Regions from separate parts of the Flavonifractor sp. An9 genome, predicted to be linked through region 1. Evidence: predicted binding sites of a transcription regulator. Region 1 holds the regulator's gene; the other holds the start of a gene.
The links. The regulator LexA, encoded in region 1, represses DNA repair genes until DNA is damaged. The targets are predictions, from matches to a motif close to CNAACANNTGTTNG.
Positions count from the first base shown of each region.

Region 2: a site for LexA is predicted at 1,965-1,978, ahead of B5G40_RS14980 (putative DNA modification/repair radical SAM protein). Genes of this name have one in related genera too.

Region 1 is NZ_NFHC01000023.1:50,085-58,591, reverse strand. It holds gene B5G40_RS13425 (GNAT family N-acetyltransferase) at 1-221, shown strand, start outside; gene B5G40_RS13420 (cysteine hydrolase family protein) at 218-763, shown strand; gene B5G40_RS13415 (nicotinate phosphoribosyltransferase) at 958-2,406, shown strand; gene B5G40_RS13410 (exodeoxyribonuclease III) at 2,452-3,204, opposite strand; gene B5G40_RS13405 (DUF6440 family protein) at 3,201-3,386, opposite strand; gene B5G40_RS13400 (permease of phosphate ABC transporter) at 3,399-3,629, opposite strand; gene B5G40_RS13395 (methylated-DNA--[protein]-cysteine S-methyltransferase) at 3,626-4,081, opposite strand; gene lexA (transcriptional repressor LexA) at 4,083-4,682, opposite strand; gene B5G40_RS13385 (MerR family transcriptional regulator) at 4,756-5,595, opposite strand; gene B5G40_RS13380 (MATE family efflux transporter) at 5,689-7,029, shown strand; gene B5G40_RS13375 (MBL fold metallo-hydrolase RNA specificity domain-containing protein) at 7,071-8,507, opposite strand, start outside.
Region 2 is NZ_NFHC01000031.1:7,066-15,572, forward strand. It holds gene B5G40_RS14975 (TIGR03915 family putative DNA repair protein) at 1-622, opposite strand, end outside; gene B5G40_RS14980 (putative DNA modification/repair radical SAM protein) at 652-1,902, opposite strand; gene B5G40_RS14985 (purine-nucleoside phosphorylase) at 2,096-2,923, shown strand; gene B5G40_RS14990 (amidohydrolase family protein) at 2,969-4,270, shown strand; gene B5G40_RS14995 (putative polysaccharide biosynthesis protein) at 4,283-6,043, shown strand; gene mazG (nucleoside triphosphate pyrophosphohydrolase) at 6,081-6,869, shown strand; gene B5G40_RS15005 (HU family DNA-binding protein) at 6,930-7,205, shown strand; gene B5G40_RS15010 (RNA-binding S4 domain-containing protein) at 7,287-7,532, shown strand; gene B5G40_RS15015 (M20/M25/M40 family metallo-hydrolase) at 7,525-8,507, opposite strand, start outside.

The sequences.
Region 1 (8,507 bases):
AGCGTCATGGGGTGGGCTCCGCCCTCTTCGCCTTTGCCGAGGAGGAAGCCCGCCGCCGGGGCATTGCCGCCATGCGCATCGACACCTATTCCCTCAATGACCGGATGCAGGCTCTGATCCGCAAGATGGGCTTTTCCAAGGTGGGGGAGATCCACCTTCACGGCCGACCCCTCACCTACCCCTGCTTTGAGAAGGATCTGCATCAGGAGGAACAGCCATGAAAAAACTGCTGCTGGTGGTGGACTACCAGAAGGACTTTGTGGACGGCGCCCTGGGCTTTGCCGGGGCGGAAACCCTGGACGGCCCCATTGCGCAGAAAATTGCCGCCTATTACGCCGCCGGTGACGACGTGGCCTTTACCCTGGACACCCACCAGGAAAACTACCTGGACACCCAGGAGGGGCGGAAGCTGCCGGTGCCCCACTGTCTGATGAATTCGGAGGGCTGGCAGCTCTACGGCAAAACCGGACAGGCCATAGACAGGAGCCGGGACATGGTGGTATGCAAGCCCGCCTTCCCCTCCCTGTGGCTGGGCAACTGGCTCAAAAGCCAGGGGTATGACCGCATTGAGCTGGTGGGGCTGGTGTCCTACCTGTGCGTGCTGTCCAACGCCATTATGGCCAAGGCCGCCCTGCCCGAGGCGGAGCTGGTGGTGGACGCCGCCTGCACTGCCGGTCCCGACCCCGTCCTCCACCACAACGTGCTGGACCTGATGGAGGCCCTGCAGATCACGGTCATCAACCGGGAGGTTACAACACCATGAAGGAACATATGAACTACACCCTGCTCTGTGATTTCTACGAGCTCTCTCCCAGGTGAATGTCCCATTCACCTGGGGTCCCAATCCCATTTAATATGCGGGCGGCGAAACTGAATTCCGCCGCCCTGCGCCGCTTACCGCGGCGCCCCGCCTTGCGGGGCCCCATGGTGAGCCATAAACCGGGAGGTTTGAACGCCATGAAGCAACACATGAATTACACCCTGCTCTGTGACTTTTACGAGCTCACCATGGGCAACGGCTATTTCCAGACGCCGGGCTACACCGAGCAGATCTGCTATTTCGACGTCTTTTTCCGCAACGTACCCGACGGGGGCGGCTTCGCCATTGCCGCCGGGCTGGAGCAGGTCATCGACTATGTGGAGCGGCTCCACTTCGATGAGGAGGACATTGCCTACCTGCGGGGCAAGGGCTGCTTCTGCGAGGGCTTTTTGGAGTATCTGAAGAACTTCAAGTTCACCGGCGACATCTGGGCGGTGCCCGAGGGCACCCCCATCTTCCCCCGGGAGCCCTTCCTCACCGTCCGGGCCCCCGCCATTGAGGCTCAGTTTATTGAGACCTTCCTGCTGCTCACCCTGAACCACCAGTCCCTCATCGCCACCAAGACCAACCGCATTGTGCGGGCGGCGGACGGGCGGCCGGTGAGCGAGTTCGGCTCCCGCCGAGCCCAGGGTCCCGACGCCGCCATTCTGGGCGCCCGGGCCTCCTATATCGCCGGCTGCGCAGGCACCGCCTGCACCCTGGCCGACGAGGTGTACGGCTCCCCCGCTGGCGGCACCATGGCCCACTCCTGGGTCCAGATGTTCCCCGACGAGTATACCGCCTTTAAGACCTACTGCCAGCTCTACCCCCACTCCGCCACCCTGCTGGTGGACACCTACAACGTGCTGAAGTCCGGCGTGCCCAACGCCATCCGCGCCTTCAAGGAAGTGCTGCTCCCCCAGGGCATCACCAACTGCGCCATCCGGCTGGACTCGGGCGATTTGACCTATCTGTCCCGGAAGGCCCGGCGGATGCTGGACGCGGCGGGGCTCACCGAGTGCAAGATCGTGGCCTCCAACTCCCTGGACGAGTATATCATCCGGGACCTGCTGCTCCAGGGGGCCCAGATCGACTCCTTCGGCGTGGGCGAGCGGCTCATCACCTCCAAGAGCGAGCCGGTGTTCGGCGGCGTGTACAAGCTGGCCGCCATCGAGGACAAAGAGGGGAATATTATCCCCAAGATCAAAATCAGCGCCAACCCGGACAAGATCACCAACCCCGGCTTCAAGAAAGTGTACCGCCTCTTCGACAACGAGACGGGGAAGGCCTTTGCCGATCTCATCACTCTGTGGGACGAGACGGTGGACGAGAGCAAGCCCCTGGAGCTCTTCGACCCGGACGCCACCTGGAAGCGCAGCGTGTTCACCAACTTTACCGCCAAGGAGCTGCTGGTGCCGGTGTTCCAGGGCGGCAAGCGGGTGTACGACTCCCCTCCCATCGCCGAGATGCGGGCCTGGTGCGCCGGGCAGATCGACCTGCTGTGGGACGAGGTAAAGCGGTTTGAGAATCCCCACAACTACTATGTGGACCTGTCCCAGAAGCTGTGGGATCTGAAGCAGAGCCTGCTGACCCGGGAAGGGAAATAAATAAACAGGACTGCCGCAAACTGTGCGGCAGTCCTGTTTTTTGTCTTATTCCAGATCCAGCTCCACCGGGCAGTGGTCGCTGCCGGTGACGTCGGCGTGGATGATCTGGTCCTTCACCCGGGGCAGCAGACGCTCCGACACGATGAAGTAGTCGATGCGCCACCCGGCGTTGTTCTTCCGGGCGTTGAAGCGGTAGCTCCACCAGGTATAGGCCCCGGTCTTGTCCGGATAGAGGGCCCGGAAGCTGTCGGCAAAGCCGCTGCCCAGCAGGACGGTCATTTTCTCCCGCTCCTGGTCGGAGAAGCCTGCGTTGCCCCGGTTGGTCCTGGGGTTCTTCAGGTCGATCTCCTCATGGGCCACGTTCAAATCGCCGCACAGCACCACTGGCTTTTTCTGGTCCAGAGCCATCAGGTAGGCGCGGAAATCGTCCTCCCACTGCATCCGGTAGTCGATGCGGGCCAGCCCCTCCTTGGCGTTGGGGGTGTAACAGCACACCAGATAGAAGTCCTCATACTCCGCCGTGATCACCCGGCCCTCGGTGTCGTGCTCCGGGATGCCCAGGCCGTAAGTCACGGCCAGAGGCTCGGTTTTGGTGATGAGGGCGGTGCCGGAGTAGCCTTTCTTCTCGGCGCTGTTCCAGTAGATGTGGTAGCCCGGCAGGTCCAGCTCGATCTGGTGGGGCTGGAGCTTGGTCTCCTGGAGGCAGACGGCGTCGGCGTCCATCTCCTTGAAGAAGTCCAGAAAGCCCTTGCCCAGGCAGGCCCGCAGGCCGTTGACGTTCCAGGTGATCAGCTTCATTCCCAGTCCTCCGCCTTCCATTTCATGGGTTTTCCGTCGCTGTCCAGCAGCGGGGTAATACCGCCGGCATATCCGTCGTGCATCTCCAGGTAGAGCATACCGGTCTTGGTATCCAGCAGAACCCGGGTGGCATCGGCCACACCCTGGGTGTAGATCACCTGAAAGCGCTTATCCTTTCCCATAGACACGCTCCTTTATTCCTTTCGCATCTCACCCTCCAGATGGGGGAGGAATTTCAGCATAATAGGCAGATAGGTAGCCACAAAGACGGCCACTGCCCCCAGTGCAGCCCACTTCCGTACCCGTTTGGGAGCGGCCAGGCCCAGCATGACCCCGGCGGCGCACAGGCACAGCTTCACCAGGGCCAGGTCCTTCCAGTTCATTTTGGCGATATAGGCATCGGCGGCAGAAAACAGTCTTTTCATAAGATTCCCTCCAGCCGCAGCAGCCATTCCTTCAATTCCAGCCCGCCCCCGTAGCCGGTAAGGGTCCCGTTGGCCCCCACCACCCGGTGGCAGGGCAAAAGGATGGGCAGGGGATTGCGGTGGTTGGCCTGGCCCACCGCCCGGCTCCCCTTGGGACGGCCCACCCGGCGGGCCAGCTCCCCATAGGTGATGGTCTGCCCGTAGGGGATGTCCGCCAGGGCGGACCACACCTTGTGCTGAAAGGGAGTACCCCGGAGGGCAAGGGGCAGATCGAAGTCCCGCCGCTCCCCCGCCAGATAGGCCAGCAGCTCCTCCTTGCCTCGGGAGAGCAGGGGCGTCTCCTCCCCCACCGGAGACATGGGGGAATTGGGCAAATACAGGGCGGTAAGCCCGCCCCCGTCCTCCTCCAGGGCCATGGGCCCCACGGGGGTATCAAAGACCACCCGGTTCATCTCAGTACCGCCGCACCACGGCGGTGACCTTGCCCAGGATGGCGCATCCTTCGCCGTCGATGGGCTCGTAGTCCGGGTTCTCGGGCATGAGCCACACATGGCCGTCCTTCCGGCGGAGGGTCTTCACCGTAGCCTCGTCCTCAAAGAGGGCCACCACGATCTCCCCGCTGTGGGCGTCGGCCTGCTGGTGGACGATCACCAGGTCCCCGGGCAGGATACCGGCATACTTCATGGACTCCCCCCGCACCTTCAGGGCAAAATACTCCCCGGGCCGCCCGCCGGTGTCAAACGTCAGATAGTCCTCGATGCACTCCTGGGCCAGGATGGGCGACCCGGCGGCCACGCTGCCCACCACCGGTACCTTGTCCTCCGGGACTGCCGGAGTCTCCGGCTGGGCCACGGTGATGGAGCGGGTCTTACCCTCCGCCTTGGTGATGAGGCCCGCCGACTCCAGCCCCTTCAGGTGGAAGTGGACGGTGGAGGGGGATTTCAGCCCTACATAGGCCCCGATCTCCCGGACGGAGGGGGGATAGCCGTGCTCCGCCGAAAAGGAAATAATATAATCGTAAATCTGCTGCTGCTTGGGCGAGAGCGTTTTCATGGCAGACCCTCCTTTGGTCAGTTTTATCCGACCTCAGTATACCATAATCCCCTCAATATTGCAAACATTTGTTCTAAATTTGCTCAAAATTCTCCCCGGACAGGTGCACCGACAGCCGCAGCAGGTACTGGTCGTAGCCCTTGCCCGCCAGCTCGTCCAGCAGCACATCCTCCCAGAACAGCTCTCCCAGGGTCATTCCGCAGGTCTGGGCCCAGTCCAGCAGCCGCTGGTAGCCCTCCCGCACGGTGTCGAAGCTGCCGGCGTGGAAGTAGGTCAAATAGCGTCCCGCCGGGGCGGTGAGCATCTGCACCCCTCGGATTGGTCTGTCCACCTGGGTATAGCAGTAGGTATAACCCTCCCAGTCTCCCCGCCGGGTAGCCTCCACCGGCAGGATGGCCCCCAGGGCGTAGGGGCTGGCCACCTGATGGGCCTCGCAGTATTCCAGGTGGCGGGCCAGAATGCGGGCATATTTGCCCGCGTCGGTAATGCCGGGGGCGGCGGTGGCCACATACCACCGCTGGGGCCACTCCTCCAACCTTACCTCGCCGGGCTGGACGGCCAGAGCCTGCCGGGTCAGCTCTGCTTTCCGCCGGATCAGGGTCCGCAGCCGCCGCAGCCGGGACAGCTTCTCGGTCAGGGCGGCCTCCTCCTCCTTCAGCAGTTCCAGCAGGGTCTCCGGGCTGCGCCGGTCCAGGTAGGCCTTGATGTCGGACAGGGGCATCCCCAGTTCCTTGAGGCTGGAAATGACCTGGAACACCTCGATCTGCGCGGGAGCATAGTAGCGGTAACCGTTCTCCCCCCGGATGGCGGGAGAGAAGATGCCGGTCTCATCGTAGTGAAACAGGGTGTGCTTGGTGACGCCGCACAGGGCCGCAAACTCCCCGGTGGTAAAGCGCATCTCTGTTTGATCCATGGCGCAAACCTCCCTCTTGACTATCGGGTTACCCGATAGCTTATCATGTTCAATGCTGTTTGTAAATGCTTTAGAAAAAAGGAGGCACAGGCTATGAAAAACCGGTTGGATCAGGACTTTACCCTGGGCGGACTGCTCCGCTTTGCCCTGCCCACCACCATCATGATGCTGGTGACCTCCCTGTACACCATTGTGGACGGGGTGCTCACCTCCCGGCTGGTGGGAGAGAACGCCCTGGCCGCCATCAACATCGCCTATCCCGCTGTCAGCATTGTGCTGGCGGTGGGTATTATGCTGGGTACCGGCGGCAGCGCCGTGGTATCCCACCGGATGGGCGCGGGGGACCTGGAAGGCGCCCGCCGCACCTTTGGTTTTCTGACCCTGGCGGCGGTATGCGCCGGAGTGATATTCGCCCTGCTGGCCGTTTTTGGGGCGGAGCCTCTGGCCCGGCTGCTGGGGGCCAGCGATCTGCTGCTGGCGGACGCCGCCTGCTATCTGCGGATTCTGCTGATGTTTGCCCCCATGGCCATGCTCCAACTGCTCTTTGAGAGCTTTTTTGTGGCGGCGGGCAAGCCCGGCCTGGGGCTGTGGCTCACCATCGCCGCCGGCGTCACCAACGGCGTGCTGGACTGGCTGTACATGGGGCCTCTGGGCATGGGCATCGCCGGGGCCGCCGTGGCCACCGTCACCGGCTACTGCATTCCGGCGGTGTGCGGCGTGCTCTTCTTCCTCACCCGGAAGGAGGGGCTGCGCTTCTCCCGCCCCCGGCCCAACTGGCGGCTGCTGGGCAAGGCCTGCTTTAACGGCTCTTCCGAGATGGTAACCAACCTGTCCACCGCCGTCACCACCTTTTTCTTCAACGCCATCATGATGGAACTGCTGGGAGAGCCCGGCGTATCCGCCATCACCATCGTGCTCTACGCCCAGTTCCTGCTGGTGGCCCTGTTCCTGGGCTTCTCCATGGGCGTAGCCCCGGTGTTCAGCTTCAACCAGGGTGCGGAGCGGTATGACCGGCTGCGCTCCACCTTCCGCCACTGTTCCCGGTTCATCCTGTGCACCGCCGTGGGCATCCTGGCCGCCGCCCTGCTGCTGGCCCCGGTCATCGTGGGGGTGTTCTCCCCTGCCGGTACCCAGGTCAATGCCCTGGCCCTGGAGGGTTTCCACCTCTTTGCTCCCTCCTTCCTCTTCGCCGGGGTAAACATCTTTGCCTCCGCCCTCTTCACCGCTCTGTCCGACGGGCGGACCTCCGCCATTATCTCCTTCGCCCGCACCTTCGGCTTCCTCATGGCCGGGCTGCTCCTGCTGCCCCGGATCATCGGGGTCACCGGCGTGTGGATCGCGGTGCCGGTGGCAGAGGCTGTCTCCTGCCTGCTGTCCATCGGTTTTCTGTGGCACTACCGGACCAAATTCGGCTACGGGGCCATCCAAGCCTGACAACAAAGGCCGCCCAATCGGGCGGCCTTTGTTTCTGTCGTTTAGCGGTCCCACTTCTCGATGAGGGCCCGCAGCTGATCGGCAAACTTGCCCAGGTCCTTGTTGGTGCCGCCCTTGTTGTGGGAGATGACCTCCATCAGCTTGCGGCCCACTTCCTCCAGCCGCTGGTAGGCGGGGGAGGCGCCGGGGGCGGCTGCGGGCTTCTGCTCTGGCGGCAGGCCAGGCGCCAGCATCTTGTTGGACAGCAGGTCGTAGACCTCCTCATAGTTGGGGGCGTGGGCGGCCAGCCCCATCTGGCGCAGGGTGTTGGCGTAGATCTCGGTGACCTCCGCGTCGCCGTGGACCACAAAGACCTGCCGGGGCTTGGGATTGTAGCTCTCGATCCACCGCAGCAGGCCGTCCCTGTCGGCGTGGGAGGACAGGCCGTGGAAGTTGACGATCTTGGCTCGGACGGCGATCTCCTCACCGAAGAGCTTCACCGACGTAACCCCGTTGATGAGCCGCCGGCCCAGGCTGCCCTCGGCCTGGAAACCCACAAAGACCACGGTACACTCGGGCCGCCAGAGATTGTGTTTCAGATGGTGCCGGATGCGGCCCGCGTCGCACATACCGGAAGCGGAGATGATGACCCGGGGGGTCTTGTCCTGATTAAGGGCCCGGGACTCCTCGCTGGATTCGGTGATGGTGAGGCCGGGGAACTGGAACAAGGCGCCCCCCTTCAGGGCGGCGATGGCCTCTTCGTCCAGATAGCCGTGGAGATCGCCGGAGAAGATGCGGGTGGCCTCGCCCGCCAGGGGGGAGTCTACCACCACCTGGAAGTCGGGCACGCTCTTCACCAGCCCCTGCTCCTTCATCTCCCGCATGAAATAGAGCAGCTCCTGGGTGCGGCCCACGGCGAAGGAGGGGATGATGACGTTGCCCCCCTTGCCCAGGGTCTCGTCGATGATGGCAGCCAGGTCTCCGGTGTAATCCGGGTTCTTGTCCATGTCGTGGAGCCGGTCGCCGTAAGTACTTTCCGTCAAAACATAGTCGGCCTCCCGGATATACTCCGGGTCCCGGATAATGGGCTGGTCCCGGTTGCCGATATCGCCGGAGAATACCACCTTCCGGGTCTCCTCCCCTTCGGTGAGCCACATCTCCACACTGGCCGAGCCCAGCAGATGGCCCGCGTCCACAAAGCGCACCTTTACCCCGTCCTCGATCTGGAGGCGGGTGCCGTACTCACAGGTGACGATATGCTTGATGGCGGCCTCGGCATCGGCCACGGTATACAGGGGCTCCACCGGCTCGGCGCCGGCGCGCTTGCCCTTCTGGTTCTGCCACTGGGCGTCGCTCTCCTGGATGTGAGCCGAGTCCCGCAGCATAATGCTCAGCAACTGCCCCGTGAGACGGGTGCAGTAGATGTTGCCTTCAAAGCCCTGCTTCACCAGCAGGGGGATGCGGCCGGAGTGGTCGATGTGGGCGTGGGTAACCACCAC
Region 2 (8,507 bases), on a different contig from region 1:
CCAATTCACCTGCCCCGGGCGGGGCCAGGTCGAACCGGTCCAGAGGCACAATGGCCCACTTCCCCTTCTGGCAGAACAGGGCCTCCCGGTGGGTGCGGTCGTAGAGCACCAGGGTCTCGCCGGGGTAGCGGGCGGCAAAGTGGGGCCGCAGCAGGGGAAGCACCCAGTTTTTTGGCTCGATCTCTCCCACCAGGGCCCCGTCCTGGTCGGAGAAGCGGGTAAAGCCCTTGAGCAGGTGGGCCTCGTGGGTCAGGTGCTGGACCGCCTTGCCCAGAACAGCCACCCGGGGGTCGGTGAGATCCCGCACCACCGACGGCCCCCGCTCATAGCCCAGCCGGAGGAAGTCCCACAGGGCCAGCTCCCGCTCCTCCAGGCAGGTGAGAAAGCCGTAGGTCACCAGGCGGCGGCCCTGCTGGCCCATGCTCCGGTCCAGAGAGCGGTACACCCGCCGGGCCTTCTGGTCGTCGGTGTCCACCGTCCGCTGGGGCCACAGAGTCACCCGGCCGTCCCCGTAGGTGAGGAAGCAGGCGGGCTCCTCCTTATTGGCGTAGGCCATAAACACACAGGTAAGGAACCCGGCAAAGCTGCCGTCATAAGAATAGGAAAACCTGGGCCAGTCCATGGGGACCTCCTTTCCAGAGGGCTTAACCTTCAAAATAACGACAACTGCTCCGGTTCTTTTCCCGCCAAGGCGGGCTTCTCCAGAGCCACCAGATGGCGGAGCACCCCGTCGGGGTTCACCCTTAACCCCTCCAGCATCTTTCCCGAGCAGGTGATGAAATACTGGGCCCGTTTCAGCACCACCCCCAGGGTTTTCAGGCCCGAGAAGGTGAGGGGCCCCACCCGCCGGGCGGTGAGAATCCGCCGGGCGGACACCACCCCGATGCCGGGCACCCGCAGCAGAGTCTCGTAATTGGCCCTGTTCACCTCCACCGGGAACTGCTCCATATGCCCCAGGGCCCAGGCACACTTGGGGTCCACCCGGGTGTCGAAGTTGGGGTGGGCCTCGTCCAGCAGCTCCTCCGCCCGGAAGTGGTAGAACCGCAGCAGCCAGTCGGCCTGGTACAGCCGGTGCTCCCGCAGCAGGGGCGGCTTGAAGTCCTGCCGGGCAGGGAGGAGGGCGCTGTCGGACACCGGCATATAGGCGGAGAAAAACACCCGTTTCAGCTTATATTGGTCATATAAGGCCTGGGTCAGGGTCAAAATGTGCCTGTCGCTCTCGGGGGTGGCCCCAATGATCATTTGGGTGGACTGGCCCGCCGGGGCAAACCGGGGGGCGTGCTTATACTTCACCAGTTCCCCCCTGGCCTGGGTGATGCCGTCCCGGATCTGAGCCATGGGAGCCAGAATGGCCTTTTTCTCCTTGTCGGGGCACAATTTATGGAGGCTGTCCTCGCTGGGCAGCTCGATATTCACCGAAAGCCGGTCGGCCAGCTGGCCCAGCCGCTGGGTGAGGGCCGGGTCGGCCCCGGGGATGGCCTTGGCATGGATATAGCCATGAAAGCCGTACTCCTGCCTCAGCAGGGTGAGGGCAGATATCATCTCCTCGGTGGTGCGGTCGGGGCTGACCCACACCGCAGAGGAGAGAAACAGCCCCTCAATATAGTTGCGCCGGTAGAAGCCGATGGTCAGCTCCGCCAGCTCCCTTGGGGTGAAGGCCGCCCGGGGCAGGTCGTTGGACCGGCGGTTGACGCAGTAGGCGCAGTCGTAGATACAGCGGTTGGTGTATAACACCTTCAAAAGGGAAATACACCGGCCGTCGGCAGAGAAGGAGTGGCAGCACCCGGCGGCCATGGTGCTCCCCATGCCTTTGCCGCCCCGCCGGTCCACCCCGCTGGAGGTGCAGGCGGCGTCGTACTTGGCCGCGTCCGCCAAAATGGTCAGCTTATCCATCAGGTCCACCGTACTCCCCCCTTTGGCCCTATTATAACTCGAACAAACGTACCAGTCAAGAGGGGGGTTCTGGAACTTTTGTTCCCCATTCCGTCCTGCAATCCTCATTGCTTTTTCCTATTACAAGGTGTATAATTGCATAGATTAACCTTTCATAGGACCGAAAACTTTTACTTTCATCCGCTGTTAAGGAGGATCTGTTATGCACTATACCTTTGCGCAGTATCAGGAGAGCGCCGACTACATCCGCAGCAAGATCGGCACCTTTGCCCCCAAGGTGGCCATGATCCTGGGCTCCGGCCTGGGCTACATGGGGGATATTGTAGAGAACGCCGTGGCCGTGCCCTACGGGGAGATCCCCCACTTCAAGGCCTCCACAGCCCCCGGCCACAAGGGCCGCCTGGTGTTCGGCACCCTGGAGGGCCAGAACGTGGCCGTCATGCAGGGCCGGATGCACCACTATGAAGGCTACTCCTATGAGGAGGTGGCCTACGCCGTCCGGGTTCTGCGGCTGCTGGGCTGCTCCACCCTCATCGTTACCAACGCCGCCGGCTGCGTCAACACCAGCTGGAAGGCGGGCGACCTGATGCTCATCACCGACCAGATCAAGATCTTCATGGAGTCCCCCCTGCGGGGCGAGAACCTGCCCGAGTTCGGCGTGCGCTTCCCCGACGCCTCCCACCTGTACACCCCCGCCCTCCAGGATGTGGCCCGGAAGGCCGCCGGGGAGCTGGGCATTGCGCTGAAGGAAGGCGTGTATATGTACTTCCCCGGCCCCCAGTACGAGACCCCCGCCGAGGTGCGCTTCGCCCGCATCGCCGGGGCCGACGCGGTGGGTATGTCCACCGCCCCCGAAGTCATCGTGGCAGGCCACTGCGGGATGCAGGTGCTGGGCTTCACCCTCCTGTCCAACATGGCCGCCGGCATCCTGGATCAGCCCCTCTCCGAGGAGGAGGTGCTGGAGGCTGCCGAGGCCTGCAAGGACAAGTTCTCCCGGCTGGTACTGGCCTGCCTGAAGCAGATCGGGTAAGACGGGGCTTTCTTCTGTATCACAAATAAAGGAGATCAACAGTTTATGTCCATTCTCATTCACAACTGCACCGCCGTGCTGATGGACGAGGCGGGCACCGTCCTGCCCGGCGCCTATGTGGCGGTGGAGGGGACCAGGATCGTTTCCGTGGGCACCGTCCGCCCTCAGGGGACCTTTGACCAGGAGATCGACGGCAAGGGCAACGTGCTCATGCCCGGCTTTGTCAACGCCCACACCCATGTGCCCATGACCGCCATGCGGGGCTACGGCGACGGCAACAACCTCCAGGACTGGCTGAACAACTACATCTTCCCGGTGGAGGCCCGCTGGGACGACCGGGCCGTCCGGTCCTGCACCGCCCTGGGTCTGGCGGAGATGATCGCCTCCGGCGTCACCACCATTGCCGATATGTATATGCATACCGACATCATCGCCCAGGAGGTTGCCTCCGCCGGCATCAGCGCCAACCTGAGCTGCGGCGGCGTCCAGTTCTCCGACAGCCTTGACCCCGCCACCCACAACGACTGCGTGGTCCAGCGGGAGCTGACCGAAAAATGGCACAACTACAACGACGGCCAGATCCGCATCGACGCCTCCATCCACGGGGAGTACACCTCCCATAAGGAGCTGTGGCAGTGGATGGCCGGCTATGCCCGGGAGCATAAGCTGGGGATGCACGTCCACATCTCCGAGACAAAGGCGGAGCACGAGGCCTGCATCGCCCGCCACGGCAAGACCCCCATCCAGACCCTCAATGACTACGGCGTGTGGGACGGCCGGGCCATTGCCGCCCACTGCGTGTGGACCACCCCGGAGGACTGGGCCATTATGGCCGAGAAGGGGATCTCCGCCATCCACAACCCCATCTCCAACCTGAAGCTGGGCAGCGGCATCGCCCCGGTGCCCGCCATGAAGAAGGCGGGGGTCAACGTGTGCCTGGGCACCGACGGCGTGTCCTCCAACAACTGCACCGACTTTTTCAGCGACCTGAAGTTTGCCGCCATCCTCCACAACGGGGCGGGCTGCGATCCCCTGGCCCTGCTGCCTCTGGACGCCCTGAAGATGGCCACCCGGGACGGCGGCGTGGCTCTGGGCCGCAAGACCGGCGTCATCCAGGCCGGGTATGAGGCCGACCTGATCCTGGTGGACTTCTCCCACCTGAACCTGACCCCCTGCCACAGCGTCATCTCCAACCTGGCCTACGCCGCCCATGGCTCCGATGTGTGCATGAATATGGCCCGGGGCAAGGTCATATACAAGGATGGGGACTTTTTGACCATCGACCTGGAGCGGGTACGACGGGAAGTGGCGGACTACGCCCTGCCCCTGCTGTTCCAGAACAACTAAGGGGGACTACCGTTGTCAAACCAGCAGAAAAAAAATACCTTCTACGGCGCGGCGGCCTTTTTGGCCATGACCACCATCATCGTCAAGGTCATCGGCGCCATCTACAAGATCCCGCTGACCGCCCTGCTGCCTGACGAGGCCTACGGCGACTTTAACGCGGCTTACAACATCTATACCTTCTTCCTCACCATCTCCACCGCGGGCCTGCCCGTGGCCCTGTCCAAGACGGTAAGCGAGTGCAACACCCTGGGCCGCCAGAACCAGAAGAGCAAGGTGTTCCAGGTGGCCTTCTTCGCCTTCCTGTTCATGGGCCTGTTCAGCTTCGTGTGTATGTCGGTGTTCTCTCCCATTGTGGCCAAGTATGTGCTGCAGAATGAGAAGGCCGTCTTTGCCGTGCTGGCCCTGTCCCCGTCGGTGCTGTGTACCTGCATCTGCTCCGCCTTCCGGGGCTACGCCCAGGGCCACATGAACATGGTGCCCACCGGCATCTCCCAGGTCATTGAAGCCCTGTCCAAGATGTTCCTGGGCCTGGCGCTGGCCTTCCTGATCCTCAACTCCGCCATCCCCGACCAGGATCTGAAGAGCCGCCTGTCCGCCTCCGGCGCCCTGCTGGGCGTGTCCATCGGCTCCATTTTGTCGGTGGCCTTCCTGGCCTTTAACCACATCCGCACCAACAGGCGGGAACGGATTACCTCCAGCGACACCCCCGACACCTCCAAACAGATCCTGTCCCGGCTGCTCAAGCTGGCCATTCCCATCACCCTCAGCTCCTGCACCCTGACCATCGTCAACCTCATCGACACCGGCCTGGTGCAGAGCCAGCTGCAGACCGTGTTTACCGCCATTCAGGACGGCCTCACCGGCATCTCCAACAGCGTGCTGGACATCTTCCCCAAGGCCGTGGCCATCTTCCAGGAAAACCTGGCCGCCTTCCAGGCCGAGGTGCTCACCAATCCGGACACCCAGCTCAACCCCGTTCTGGACTCCGCCCGGGAGCTGTACGGCGTGTACAGCAAAACCATGAGCATCTACAACCTGCCCTTCAACCTGATGGTACCGCTGACCGCCTGCATCGTGCCCGGCGTGTCCGCCTGCATCGCCCGGCGGGACCGGCGGGGCGCCCAGCGCACCACCGAGTCCGCCATGCGCATCTCCGCTCTCATCGCCCTGCCCTGCGGCTTCGGCCTGTTCGCCCTGGGCACCCCCATCATCCAGCTGCTCACCGTGGGCAACGTGGATGAGACCATTGCCGGACCCCTGCTGTCCATCCTGGGCATCGCCGCCCTCTTCGTGTGCATCCAGGTGGTGGCTTCCGCCATCCTCCAGGCCAACGGCATTGTCAACCTGCCCATCATCACCATGGTGATCGGCGGCGTGGCCAAGGTCATCGTCAGCTACACCCTGGTGGGCAACCCCAAGTTCATGATCTTCGGCGCCCCCATCGGCACTCTGACCTGCTTCGTGATCGTGTCGGTGCTCAACCTCATCGTCATCAAGCGCATGGTGCCCAATCCCCCCCGGCTCATTCCTGTCTTTGTCAAGCCCCTCATCGCCTCGGTCGTTATGGCTGCGGCTGCCTGGGGCTGCCAGGGCCTGCTGGCCCGGTACTTCTCCGGCTCCTTTATCAAGAACGCCATCGCCACCGGCGGCGGCATCCTGGCCGGCGCGGTGGTGTACGTCATCCTCATCGTGGTGCTGAAGGTGCTGTCCAAGGAGGATCTGGAAATGATGCCCAAGGGGGACAAGATCGCGAAACTCTTGCGGATTCGCTGACTTTTTTGGAAAAAGAGGTTGCAGGAGGCCTTGAAATATGGTAGATTTTCAGTATAAGGATTTCTATGACGTTCGGGACCTGGAGGAGATCGTCCGCATCCTCCGCGCCCCCGGCGGCTGCCCCTGGGACGCGGAACAGACTCATGAGTCTATCCGCCGCAACTTCCTGGAGGAGGCCTATGAGGCCGTGGAGGCCATCGACGAGCGCAGCCCCGGCCACCTGAAGGAGGAGCTGGGGGACGTGCTGCTCCAGGTGCTCTTCCACGCCCGCATGGAACAGGAGGCCGGCCGGTTCAATCTGGACGATGTGGCCGACGGCGTGTGCAAAAAGCTCATCTACCGCCACCCCCATGTGTTCGGGGATGTGAGCGTATCGGGCACCGGTGAGGTGCTCACCAACTGGGAGGAGCTCAAGCGCAAGGAAAAGGGCCAGGCCACCAATACCGACGCCCTCTCCGCCGTGGCCCGTTCTCTGCCCGCCCTGTGGCGGGCGGAGAAGGTGCAGAAGAAGGCCAAAAAGGCGGGCTTCGACTGGCCGGATATCTCCGGCGCTCTGGACAAGCTGTCCGAGGAGCTGGAGGAGCTGAAAACCGCCGTGGCTGAGGGCACCAACGTGGAGGAGGAGCTGGGCGACCTGCTCTTCTCCGCCGTCAACGTCTCCCGCTTTTTGAAGGTAGACCCGGAGGTGGCGCTGGGCAAGGCCACCGACAAGTTCATCGGCCGGTTTGCCAAGGTGGAGGAACAGGCCGCCGCCCAGAATCAGTCCATGGAGGGCATGACTCTGGAAGAACTGGACAAGCTATGGGAGCACGCCAAGGAAACTTAAAGGCACACTGCCTTAAGTAAATATCAAGTACAACAGAGCAAAACAGGAGGAACGCACCAAATGAACAAGGCTGAACTGATCAATGCGGCCGCCGAGAAGGCCGGCCTGTCCAAGAAGGATACCGAGAACGCCATCAACGCCGCCATCGAGGTCATTTCCCAGTGCCTGGCCGAGGGTGATAAGGTCCAGCTGGTGGGCTTTGGCGCCTTTGAGGTGAAGTGCCGTGCCGAGCGCACCGGCCGCAACCCCAAGACCAAGGAGAGCATCAAGATCCCCGCCTCCAAGGTGCCCGTGTTTAAGCCCGGCAAGGCCCTGAAGGACGTCGTGGCTCAGTAATCTGACCTGATAAAAAGTGCCAGTCCGGAAGGACTGGCACTTTTGTAATATTACGTTTTTTTATAACAAGGAGGACTCAATATGCGCCTGGATAAATGGCTCAAGGTCTCCCGGCTCATCAAGCGCCGGACGGTGGCCAACGAGGCCTGCGACAACCAGCGGGTCACCGCCAACGGCCGGCCGGTAAAGGCCAGCTACGACGTGAAGGTAGGCGACGTGCTGGAGCTGCGCTTCGGCGAGCGCACCGTGAAAGTGGAGGTGCTGTCGGTGGCCGAGCACGTGGGCAAGGCCGATGCCCCCGCCCTGTACAAGGAGCTGCTCAGCTGAGGGGCTCCTCCAGCAGCCCCGCCAGCAGCAGGGCGTAATCCGCCAGCCCCGCCAGCGGCGCCCGCTCGTCCACCGAGTGGGCGTCCATGATATCCGGTCCCGTGGAGGCCATCACCAGTCCCGGCGCTTTTGCCCGGAACACCGAGGGCTCCAACCCCACATGGACCATATTGATTTCCAGCCCCCGCCCGGTTTGGGCCCGGTACACCCGGTCCAGCACCTGGGCCAGGGGGTTGTTTTTATCTCCCGGCCAGCCGGGATAGCCGGTGACGGTGAGGGAGAAGCCGGCCTGTTCCGCCAACCGGCGATTGTCCGCCGCCATGGCTCCCTCGTCCTCCTGCCGGGCAGCCCGGAGGAAGAGGCGGACGGCGAAGGTATTTTCCTCCCGCCGGGCCACCCCCAGATTGACCGAGGCCCTTACCACACCGGGGAACTGGGGGTCCATGGCAAACACACCGTGGCGCAGGGCGGTGAGCAGATCCAGCACTTCCCGGCGGAAATCTGCCGTCCACACAGTCTCAGGGCGATCCACCGGGGACAGGTCCAGTTTCAGGTTGGGGTCAGTGGCATGGAAGGGGAGAAGGGCCTCCTCCAGCGCTCCCAGGTCCGGCTTCTGACCCACCACCACAGCCTCTGCCCCGGCGGGGATGGCGTTGAAAGCGGAGCCGCCGGTGAAATCTGCCACCGCCAGGGCGGGCCGGTCCTTCAAATAAGCGGCCAGCACCTTGATAGGGTTGATGCGGCCCAGGTGGATGTCGTCGCCGGAGTGGCCGCCGGTGCCGCCGGTGAGGGAGATTTTCCAGGCCTCACCCTCCGGGGTGGGGCAGGTGTCCAGGGCCCGGGTCCAGCATTCCCGCCGCCCTCCGGCGGAGCCCACAATGGCTCTGCCCAGATGGAAGCCGTCGGTGTTGAGCAGCCAGGCCGCACCCGCCAGCCAGGCCGGGTCCACCACCTTGGCCCCCTCCAGGCCCATCT